One region of the Komagataeibacter oboediens genome, then DNA from elsewhere that is predicted to be linked to it. Evidence: predicted binding sites of a transcription regulator. Region 1 holds the regulator's gene; the other holds the start of a gene.
The links. The regulator HrcA, encoded in region 1, represses chaperone genes, less so after heat shock. The targets are predictions, from matches to a motif close to GTTNGCACTCNCNNNNNGNGAGTGCNAAC.
Positions count from the first base shown of each region.

Region 2: the regulator HrcA is predicted to act here: its motif matches at 3,685-3,713, upstream of groES (co-chaperone GroES).

Region 1 is NZ_JABLUU010000002.1:139,466-145,165, forward strand. Features, by position in the region: gene HNO79_RS02575 (penicillin-binding protein 1A) at 1-486, opposite strand, end outside; gene HNO79_RS02580 (aldo/keto reductase) at 598-1,485, opposite strand; gene hrcA (heat-inducible transcriptional repressor HrcA) at 1,602-2,681, opposite strand; gene rph (ribonuclease PH) at 2,829-3,557, shown strand; gene rdgB (RdgB/HAM1 family non-canonical purine NTP pyrophosphatase) at 3,554-4,171, shown strand; gene HNO79_RS02600 (NAD(P)H-dependent flavin oxidoreductase) at 4,327-5,700, opposite strand, start outside.
Region 2 is NZ_JABLUU010000001.1:101,497-107,196, forward strand. Features, by position in the region: gene HNO79_RS00450 (ATP-dependent DNA helicase) at 1-150, shown strand, start outside; gene HNO79_RS00455 (cold-shock protein) at 193-396, opposite strand; gene HNO79_RS00460 (class I SAM-dependent methyltransferase) at 735-1,475, shown strand; gene groL (chaperonin GroEL) at 1,601-3,250, opposite strand; gene groES (co-chaperone GroES) at 3,313-3,603, opposite strand; gene HNO79_RS00475 (Hint domain-containing protein) at 4,368-5,700, shown strand, end outside.

The DNA.
Region 1 (5,700 bases):
CCGCGCGACCTGCTGCGTAATGGTCGATGCCCCGATGGGACGGTGCTTCGTCCCGTGCATCATCATGTCGGTCAGCCCCGCACGCATGATGGCCAGCGGATCAACACCACCATGGGTGAAGAATTTCTGGTCCTCGGCCGCAAGGAAGGCGCTGCGCACGCGCTCGGGTATCGCGCTGTAGGGCACGAATATGCGCCGTTCCGCCGCCAGTTCGGCCATGACCTGATCTTCGCCGGAATACAGGCGGCTCATCACCGGCGGCTGGTAGGTGCGCAGGCCGTCAACCGTGGGCAGGCCTTCGCTCAGGCGTTCATATTCCCCCCATGCCACAAGGCCCGCAGCCCCACCGCCAAGCAGCAGGACAGCAAGCGTGCTGCCCGCAAGCCAGCGCACCATGCGGTAGCGTGGCCGGCGCGGGCCACCGGCATCGGGGCGTGAGGGTCCATCAATCCGGCCATCGCGGCCTGATCCGTCAGCAAGCGTCATCCGGTATCCAATAGGGAAAGAAAGGGGCCGTTCTGTGTCGAGGTCCCCTGTCTAGCATTGTCCCGCGCCGCCGTCGCCCCCGATCCGCCGCCCCGTGGCCGTGCTGGTGCCTTATGCGCCGTTCTGGCGGGCCCATTCCGCGCGGCCGTCGTTATCAAGCTGCCGGAATTCCTCATCGCTCAGCTCAATCGCGGCGGCGGCGGCGTTATCGGCCACATGCGCGGGGTTGCTGGTGCCGGGAATGGGCAGCATGACCGGCGCACGGCGCAGCAGCCACGCCAGCGCGATCTGGCCGGGCTGCACGCCCTTCTCGCCCGCCAGCCGGGTCAGCAGCGTGTCCCCCTTCGTCAGGCTGCCTGCCGCCAGCGGTGCCCACGGAATGAAGCCGATGTTTTCCTTCGTGCAGTAATCCAGCACATCCTCGGAATAACGATTGACGAGGTTGAAGCGGTTCTGGACGGTCGCCACCGGAAAATACAGCCGCGCACGCTCGATCATCTCGACCGTCACTTCGGACAGGCCGACATGACGGATCAGCCCCTGCGCGCGCATGGCGGCGATGGCCTCGAACTGCTGTTCGGGCGTGCAGTCGGCTCCCACACGGTGCAGCTGCCACAGGTCGATGCGCTCGACGCCCAGCCTGCGCATGCTCATCAGAACGCACTGCCGCAGGTAATCGGGATTGCCCACCGGCTTCCAGATATTGGGGCCATGGCGCGTATGGCCGCCCTTGGTGGCGATGATGGTGTCCGGGTAGGGATGCAGCGCCTCGCGGATCAGATCCTCGCTGACAAACGGGCCATAGGCATCCGCCGTATCGACAAAGTTGATACCCAGTTCGGGCAGGCGGCGAAGGGTGGCGAGTGCCGCATCGCGGTCGGCGGGTTCGCCCCATATGCCCGGTCCCGTAATGCGCATGGCCCCGAAGCCCAGCCGCGTGACCTCCAGGTCGCCTCCAATCATGAACGATCCGGACTGCCTTGCATCGGGTGTAAACATGCCATTCTCCTTGCATGGTGCGGGCACGCCGGGATCATCGTGATCAGGACGTGCGGTTGCTGTCTGCCCAGCATAAGGCCACCCCCGCGAGTCCGGTTGCATGAAACCGCCGCAGTTCAGCCCAGCATGCGGCCGATCACCCGCGCGGTGTAGTCCACCACGGGAATGATGCGGGCGTAATTGATGCGCGTCGGCCCGATCACGCCAATCGCCCCCACGATGCGGTTGGAATCCGTACGCGCCGGGGCAACAACCACCGACATGCCCGCCATGCCGAACAGCCCGCTTTCGGCCCCAATGAAAATCCGCACTCCTTCGGATTCACGCGCAAGATCCAGCAGACGCAGCATGGTTTCTTGTGTCTCCAGCCGCTCGAACAGCATCTGGATGGTGGTCAGGCGCTCGATTTCGGTCACATCGGCCAGCAGGCGGCCCTGCCCGCGTATGAACAGGGTACCGCCGCGTTCATCGGCGTCGCTCCATGTGGCCAGCCCGCTGGCCACCACTTCCGCCGTCAGGTGGTCGAGTTCGTTGCGGTTGGCGGTCATGTCGGTGCTGACCGTCTCGCGCAGGCGGTCCAGCGTCTGGCCCGACAGGTGGGCATTGAGGTAATTCCCCGCCTCGACCAGAGCCGAAGGCGGCAGGCCGGGCGGTGTCTCGATCACGCGGTTTTCCACCTGCCCGTCCGCACTGACCAGAATGACCAGCGCGCGCCCCGGGCCAAGGGCCACGAATTCGATATGCTTGATCGTGGTGCCATCGCTTTTTGGGGCCATGACCAGCCCCGCCGCGGATGACAGGCCCGACAGCATGGACGACGCCTTGGCCAGCATGTCCTCCAGCGAACGGCCCTTTACATCCAGCATGCCCGCGATGCTCTTGCGTTCGTCCTCGCTCAGGCTGCCAAACTGCAGCAGGCCATCCACGAACAGCCGCACGCCCTTTTCCGTGGGCAGGCGTCCCGCCGATGTATGCGGCGAAAACAGCAGCCCCGCATCGGTCAGGTCCGCCATCACATTGCGAATCGTGGCCGGTGACAGTGACAGCGGCAGGCGCTGCGACAGGGTGCGTGAGCCCATCGGCTCACCCGTTTCGACATACTGCTCCACGATCTCACGCAGAATCGCGGCAGAACGCGCATCAAGACCGGACAGCAGCGCTGGCTGTGATACCAGTGGTCGTGTTTCCATCGCCATGCCTCCCGTATTGCACGTATCCATTCACCATGCGGACCATCCGCGTCCTTATCCTAGCAGATCCTGTCCCGTCATGCCCACGCGGGACTGGAAACAGGGGCGGATTGCAGGCTATGCCGCACCATCACCTTGCGGAGTTTTACGCCCATGCGCCCATCCGGCCGTGCCATTGACGCCCTGCGTCCCGTTTTCATCCAGCCCGGTTTCGCCCGCCATGCCGAAGGGTCCGCCCTGATCCGCATGGGCGGGACCGAGGTCCTGTGCGCCGCCACGGTCGAAACCCGCGTGCCCTCCTTCCTGCGTGGCAAGGGTCAGGGCTGGGTCACGGCGGAATACGGCATGCTGCCACGCGCCACCCACAGCCGGGGCCAGCGCGAGGCGGCAAAGGGAAAGCAGACCGGCCGCACGCAGGAGATCCAGCGCCTGATCGCCCGCGCGCTGCGCGCGGTGGTGGACCTGAAGGCACTGGGGGAAATCTCGGTCACGGTGGACTGCGACGTGCTGAACGCCGATGGCGGCACGCGCTGCGCCGCCATTACCGGGGCATGGGTGGCGCTGCGCCTGGCGCTGGAAAAACTGGTACGCGCGGGCACCCTGCCCGCCCTGCCGATCAAGGGGCAGGTCGCGGCCATCTCATGCGGGCTGACGGATGACGGCCCGGTTCTTGACCTTGATTACCGGGAGGACAGCGCCGCCAGCGCCGATGCCAATTTTGTCCTGACCGCCGATGGCGGCATTGTGGAAATACAGGGCACGGCGGAAAAGGATCCCTTTACCGAAGCCCAGTTCAACACCCTCATGCGGCTTGCCCGCACCGGCACGGCTGAACTGTTCCGTATCCAGACCGCCATTGTGGAAGAGGCACTGAAGGCATGAACGCGCTCCCTACCCGTCTGAACCGTGGCGACACGCTGGTGCTGGCGACCCATAACCGGGGCAAGATCGCAGAATTCGCGGCTCTTCTGGCGGGATATGGCATCCGTGTCGTATCGGCAGGCGACCTGTCCCTGCCCGAACCGGAGGAAACGGCCACAAGCTTTGCCGGCAATGCCGCCATCAAGGCCCTTGCGGCAGCAAAGGCAGCCAACCTGCCCGCGCTGGCCGATGATTCGGGGTTCTGCGTCGCGGCACTCAATGGCGGTCCCGGCATTTTCTCGGCCCGCTGGGCTGGTCCGAAAAAGGATTATCCCGACGCCATGCGCCGCATCCATGACCAGATTGGCGACAACCCCGACCGCAGCGCGTGGTTCATTTCCGTCCTGTGCATCGCATGGCCCGATGGCCGGACCGAGACTTTCGAAAGGCGGATTGACGGGCATGTCATCTGGCCGCCACATGGCGAAAATGGCCACGGCTATGACCCCATCTTCGCCCCCGGCAGCGGCACCCGCAGTTTTGCCGACATGAGTGATGTTGAAAAGAACACCATAAGCCACCGCGCGCTGGCTTTCGCGTTGTTTCGCGATACCTGTCTGCCCACAACAGAATAAAGGGCAGGTTTCTGACGAAGCTTTTTTTCAGAAAGCTTCGAAGAACGCCGCCTTTTAAAAAAAAGGCGGCACCCAAAAACTTTTATTCCCTTTCGTCATGCAAAAGGCCGCCTCCCTTACGGGAGGCGGCCTTTTGCACGGGTTTCATGACCGGCTTACCGCCCGGTCATGATCCGCTCCAGCAGTTGCGCCACGGTAGGCACGAAACCATTGGCATAGAACGGATCGGTCGCGAAACGCCAGGCGTTCGTACCACCGAACATGAGGTTGTGGTCAATCACCGCATCCTGATCCGGCCCGTGTGCATGGGCCGCTGCCTGCAGCGTTTTCTGGATGCAGTAGGACCGCGGGTCCGCCTTGTGCCCGTTGGAATAGGCGGGCGGCTTCTGGGACCAGTTGGAAAAGCGGCATTCCGACAGGCAGCCCATGCAGGCCCCCTGATCGGCCAGGATCTCACGCGCCTTCTCAGGGGACACGAACACCAGCGTGTTATCCGGCGTACGCATGGCCTCGGTATGGCCTTCTTCCATCCACAACCGCGCGCGCTGCTCGTCCGCAGGGGTGACAAAAACCTGCCGCCCACGCGCACCGATGGCCAGCGCCGCCGTGTGTTCGCCCAGTACTTCGGGGGAGAAGGGCACCTGCCGCTCCGCACGGCCACGCAGTTCACGCAGAAACGAATTGTTCACCGCGGACGAATAGAAGCCGGTGGGGGAGAAACGATTGAGGAACACATCCCCTTTCTTCAGCGTCAGCAGGCGCCGCTTCCACGCATCGGGGATCGGGCTTTCACGCGTCAGCAGCGGACGGGTACCGAACTGGAATGCGATCGGCCCGAGTTCGGGGTTGTCGATCCAGTCCTGCCATTCCTCCAGCCACCATACGCCGCCAGCCATGATGATCGGCGTGTCATCAAGGCCGAAGGCACGCATCTGCTTGCGCAGCGCCAGCACGCGGGGGAACGGGTCCTCCGGCGCCAGCGGGTTTTCAGTGTTGGACAGGCCGTTATGGCCACCCGCACGCCACGGGTCTTCGTACACCACAGCGCCCAGCAGTTCGGCCGTCTTGTGGTAAGAACGCCGCCACAGGGCGTTGAACGCCCGGGCGGACGATACGATAGGATAATAATGGATGCCGAAACGCGCCGCAATTTCCGACAGGCGGTACGGCATGCCCGCGCCGCAGGTCAGGCCCTGGATCATGTCCGGAGCGCCTTCCAGCACGCCCTGTATGACACGTTCCGCCCCACCCATTTCCCACAGGATGTTGGCGTGGATCCGGCCTTTGCCGCCCGCGATCTCATGCGCGATGCGGGCCTGCGCGATTCCGCCACGAATGGCGTAGTCGATCAGTTCCTCGTGCCGCTCACGTCGTGTTTTACCATGATAGATCTGCGGGACGACATTGCCATCCTTGTCATAGGAATCGGCATTCACGATCGAGACCGTGCCAGCCCCCCCGGCTGCCGCCCAGTGCCCGGCGGATACGCCGGTTGAGATCGAGACGCCCTTCCCCCCTTCGACCAGGGG
Region 2 (5,700 bases), on a different contig from region 1:
TTCGTCCTGCTGGACCGGCGCACCCCGTCACGCCTCCTGTCCGCCTTCCCCGAAGGGGTGGCGGTGCGCCGCCTTGGACTGAGCGCGGCAGCACGGGAGATCACGGCCTTCCTGCAGGCGCAGGACACCTCCGTGGATCAGCTTTCCTGATCAGTGCTCCCCAATGCTTCCCGCCCCGCCAGGGGCTGTGCGTCAGAGCGCCTTGAGGTTGGTCGCGGCGGCCTTGCCACGTTCCATGGCGATGTCATAGCTGACCGCCTGATCCTCGTTCAGGCCACGCAGGCCGGCGGCCTGCACCGCGGTGATGTGCACAAACACGTCCTTGCCGCCATCATCAGGCATGATGAAGCCAAAACCCTTGGTTGCGTTGAACCATTTTACTTTTCCGGTAGCCATAGCCAGTCTCTTCTCCAGCGCCATCCTTGCCGGTCCTAATACCGGCAATCCGGGCGCGTGCCTTTACGGCCATGAAAAAAACGGGGCATCCGGAAAACACCCTGCAGCTTTCACGTCGTTCGTGCACCATAGGGGCAGCATGAAATGGGCCGCCCTGTCAAATCATGAGATACGCCGCCCCCCAGGATCGAGATATAATATATCAAAAAACAGTGATCTTCCTCCCGATGGCAGACCCGTTGATTTCCGGCGTCCGGCAGCGCCGCATGCCACGACCCGCAGGCAGGCGACAGGACAGCCCGGACATGCCTCACCCCTCCCCACAGGACAGAGCGCCCATGAGCCAGAACATATATGACCAGCCGGATTTCTTTCATGGCTACAGCCAGTTGCCCCGCTCACGCGACGGGCTGGACGCGGCGGCGGAATGGCCTGCCATGCAGGCCCTGCTTCCACCGCTTGAGGGCACGCGCATCGTTGATCTGGGCTGCGGGTTTGGCTGGTTCTGCCGCTGGGCCAGCGCGCGCCATGCCCGGTCCATACTGGGGATAGACCTGTCGGAAAACATGCTGGCCCGTGCCCGCGGCTTCGGTCATGACGCGGCCATTACCTATGTCCGGCAGGATCTGGAAACGCTGGAACTGCCCCCGGCTGCGTTTGACCTGGCCTACAGTTCGCTGGCGCTGCACTATGTCAGCGATCTGGCCGCGCTGTTGCAGACCATTCATGACAGCCTGCTACCGGACGGCCATTTCGTGTTTTCCACCGAGCACCCGATCTACACCGCCCCGTCCCATCCCGACTGGGCGCAGGACGCGACGGGCGCGCGGATCTGGCCCCTCAATGACTACCAGAAGGAAGGCCCGCGCAGCACGGACTGGCTGGCGCCCGGCGTCATCAAGCAGCACCGCACGCTGGGTACCCTGATCAACGCGCTGATCGACACGGGCTTTACCGTGACGCATGTGGAGGAATGGAGTCCGACCGACCAAGACCTTGCCGCCCACCCCGACTGGGCACCCGAACGGGACCGGCCGACCTTCCTGCTGATCGCAGCCCGCAAACAGGCGGCCCCGTGAAATCCGGCCCATAAAAAAAGCGGGCGTGACCGAAGTCACACCCGCTTTCTTCAACGGTCCGGATGGAAAAGGGACAGCGGGCGAACCCGCCATCCCCGTCCCTCCGGGGTAGCCGGAGGCCGGACTTAGAAGTCCATGCCACCCATGCCGCCCATTCCGCCCATGCCACCTTCCGGCATTGCAGGGGCCTTCTTTTCCGGGCGCTCGGCCACCATCGCTTCGGTGGTGATCAGCAGGCCGGCAACCGATGCCGCATCCTGCAGCGCCGTGCGGACAACCTTCATCGGGTCGATGATACCGGCGTCCACCAGGTCCTTGTAATCACCGATCTGGGCATCGAAACCGAAGGTGTAGGTATCGTTTTCCAGAACCTTGCCGGCAATGACCGCACCATCTTCACCCGCGTTGTGGGCGATCTGGCGCAGCGGAGCCTGCAGAGCCTTGCGGATGATGTCCGCACCGACGCGCTGGTCATCGTTATGGAAGTGCAGGCCACCCAGCTTGGTCGATGCGCGGGCAAGCGCCGTGCCGCCGCCGGGGACAATGCCTTCCTCAACCGCCGCACGGGTCGCGTGCAGGGCGTCGTCAACGCGGTCCTTGCGTTCCTTCACCTCGATCTCGGTGGAGCCACCGACGCGGATCACGGCAACGCCGCCAGCCAGCTTCGCCAGACGTTCCTGCAGCTTTTCACGGTCGTAGTCCGAGGTGGTTTCCTCGATCTGCGCGCGGATCTGGGCGCAACGGCCCTTGATGCCATCCGTGCTGCCCGCACCTTCGACAATGGTGGTGTTTTCCTTGTCGATGTGCACCTTCTTCGCGGTGCCCAGCATGTCGAGCGTCACGCTCTCGAGCTTGATGCCGAGGTCTTCGCTGATGACTTGGCCACCGGTCAGGATCGCGATGTCTTCCAGCATGGCCTTGCGACGGTCACCGAAGCCCGGCGCCTTGACGGCGGCGATCTTCAGGCCACCACGCAGCTTGTTGACCACCAGGGTCGCCAGCGCTTCGCCATCAACGTCTTCCGCAATGATCAGCAGCGGGCGGCCGGACTGCACGACGGCTTCCAGCAGCGGCAGGATCGGCTGCAGCGAAGACAGCTTCTTTTCGTGGATCAGGATGTAGGGGCTGTCCAGATCGACAGTCATCTTTTCCGCATTCGTCACGAAATACGGGGAGATGTAGCCACGGTCGAACTGCATGCCCTCGACCACGTCCAGCTCGGTGTGCAGGCCCTTGGCCTCTTCCACCGTGATGACGCCTTCGGAGCCGACCTTCTGCATGGCCTGCGAGATCATCTCGCCGATTTCCTTTTCGCCATTGGCGGAAATCGTGCCGACCTGTGCCGTTTCGGCCGGGGTCGTGATCTTCTTTGCGTTCTTCTTCAGCTCTTCAACGACAACGCCAACCGCCTTGTCGATGCCGCGCTTGAGGTCCATCGGGTTCATGCCTGCGGCAACCGCCTTGGCACCTTCACGCACGATGGCCTGCGCCAGCACGGTTGCGGTGGTGGTGCCGTCGCCCGCGATGTCGTTGGTCTTGGATGCGACCTCACGGACCATCTGCGCGCCCATGTTCTCGAACTTGTCGGCCAGTTCGATTTCCTTGGCGACGGAGACACCGTCCTTCGTGATGCGCGGTGCGCCGAAGCTCTTGTCCAGGACAACGTTACGACCCTTCGGGCCCAGCGTCACCTTTACCGCGTCTGCAAGAATGTCCACGCCACGCAGCATGCGCTGGCGGGCTTCACCGCCGAACTTTACGTCCTTGGCTGCCATTTTCTTCTTCTCCGATATGGAAAGTTCTAAAGGTTTACTCGGTCAGGAAAGCACCGGGTGGATCAGCCGACCACGCCCATGATGTCGCTTTCCTTCATGATCAGCAGTTCTTCACCGTCGATCGTCACTTCCGTGCCCGACCACTTGCCGAACAGGACGCGGTCACCCGCCTTCACGTCGAGGGGCACGATCTGGCCCTGCTCGTTACGGGCACCTGCGCCCACCGAGATCACCTCGCCTTCCATCGGCTTTTCCTTGGCAGTCTCAGGGATGATGATACCACCTGCTGTTTTTTCCTCGCTCTTGAGGCGACGGACGACCACACGGTCATGCAGGGGACGAAATTTCGTCATGGATCGCTCCAAATCTCTTAAAAGGTAACGCCCTTGAATCAAGCAACGCCACCGGTTGGCGCGCGCGCCAGGCCGCATCGCGTTAGCACTCCCCTCATGAGAGTGCTAAGAAGCAGATAGGAAGCCCCCCGACAGGTGTCAAGAAGCGCGACGGAGCCGGGCGCGCATAATTCGCGCCCCAGGGGCCACAAAGAATGACGCCCCATTTTTATTGTTTTATATCAGATAGTTATTCAACATCAGCCGACCCCGCCAAAAGCGGCAGCCCAGCCTTCACCCCAGCGCATGATGGCGGGGCTGCCGATTCCTTCCGCCAGACAGGAACAGCCTGCGTGCCCGACGCCTTTTCCGATGTCTGCCAGCCCACTGTCGGAATGCCCGTAACCGTAGCCTTGATGGGGTATCCTGCCTTCCGGTGACCATCACTCGGCAGCAGGCCGATTACGCCGCATCCCGGTCACAGGGCAACCGCCCCGCCCCGAATGGAATGCACGCATGCAGCCGGTTCTGATGCCCTGTCGTAGCAGCACCATGAAACCCCTGCTTCACTGGCAAATGAATACAAGGACTACCAAAGCGCTACCTATCATGAAAGTCAGCCCCAGATAGATTCCAGTCATCCGGATGATGATAGCGCGCAGGTTACCGTTCAAAACAGTCAGATTTTTGAAGGCACCCTGAACGGCAACACGTTCGATCCTGTTTCGATTGCAGACGAAAATTACGCGCCTTCCAGCTCCGATATCATGCAGGCCGATGCAGGGATGGCTGGCGATAATACGATATCGCTGAACAGCGATTATAATGGCACAACGAATACCGGCCTGGTCGAAGCCACAACAACGGGCGACGATGGTGGCAAGGAAAGCATGCTGCTGCAACAGACCCCGTACACGACGGCGGACGGGACCGGCACCATCTTCTACGTGCCCGAGCAGACAATAACCGACACATATAATGGTCAGACCTATGATGAGGGCGTAGTAGGCGGCGAAGGGGAGTACATTGAAACCACGTCCACGACATATACGGCTGTCAATGACATTCCGTCCTCTCAGGATCTTGTCAGCAACGGCAATTCCTTTGCACCGATCGATACCGCCTGCTTCGTAACCGGCACCTTCATCCGCACGCCCGATGGGGATGTCACGGTCGAGGATCTGAAATTCGGGGACATGGTGCTGACATCCAGCGGGCAGATCCGGCCGGTACGCTGGATCGGCAACCTGCATGTCACCAACCTGCCATCGCAGGACTGCGCACGGGCACGGAACCTGTGGCCGGTACGCATCGCGGCGCATGCCTTCGCGACCAACGTACCCGACCGGGATCTGGTCGTCTCCCCCGGTCACGCCATTGCCGTGACCGTCATGGACGCAGTGTTCACCCAGGCCATCCGTCTGGTCAATGGCGCGACGATCCGCCAGGAACCACGTGACAGCGTGACCTACTGGCATGTGGAACTGGACAGCCATGACGTGCTGCTGTCGAACAACCTGCCCAGTGAAAGCTATCTGGACGTGGGCAACCGCGCGGCGCTCGGGCTGAATGTCCCTGCCCTGCGTCCGGCTGCGTCCGTGTCGGATTATGCCCGTCCGCTGGTTGAAGACGGGCCGGTCATCGACGCCATCCGTGCACGCCTTGTCGCCCGGGCACGGGGTCTGGGCTGGCAGGTTTCAAGCCGTTCCAACATGCACCTGACTGTGGATGGCAGGCGGGTCGAGGCCGTGATGAATGGCGATCAGGCCTGCTTCACCTTCCCGGCGACAGCACAGAACGTGCATCTCCGCAGCCGTACGTTCCGTCCTGCCGAATGGGAAAGCTGTTCCGACACCCGTACGCTCGGCCTGTCCCTGTCTGGTCTGCACATTGCCGACGGACTGGGTCATGAAGCGGACATCGCACTGGATCATGCCAACCTTGAAAACCAGTTCCATGAAGGCGAAGCGGCTGACAACGTGGCATGGCGCTGGACCCGCGGTGACCTGCACCTGCCCCCCGAGTTATGGGCGAACTGCAAGGGCCAGGTTACCCTGACGCTGACCCTGCAGCATGCGAACGGGCAGTACTGGGATCAGGCTGGCGCAGAAAATGACG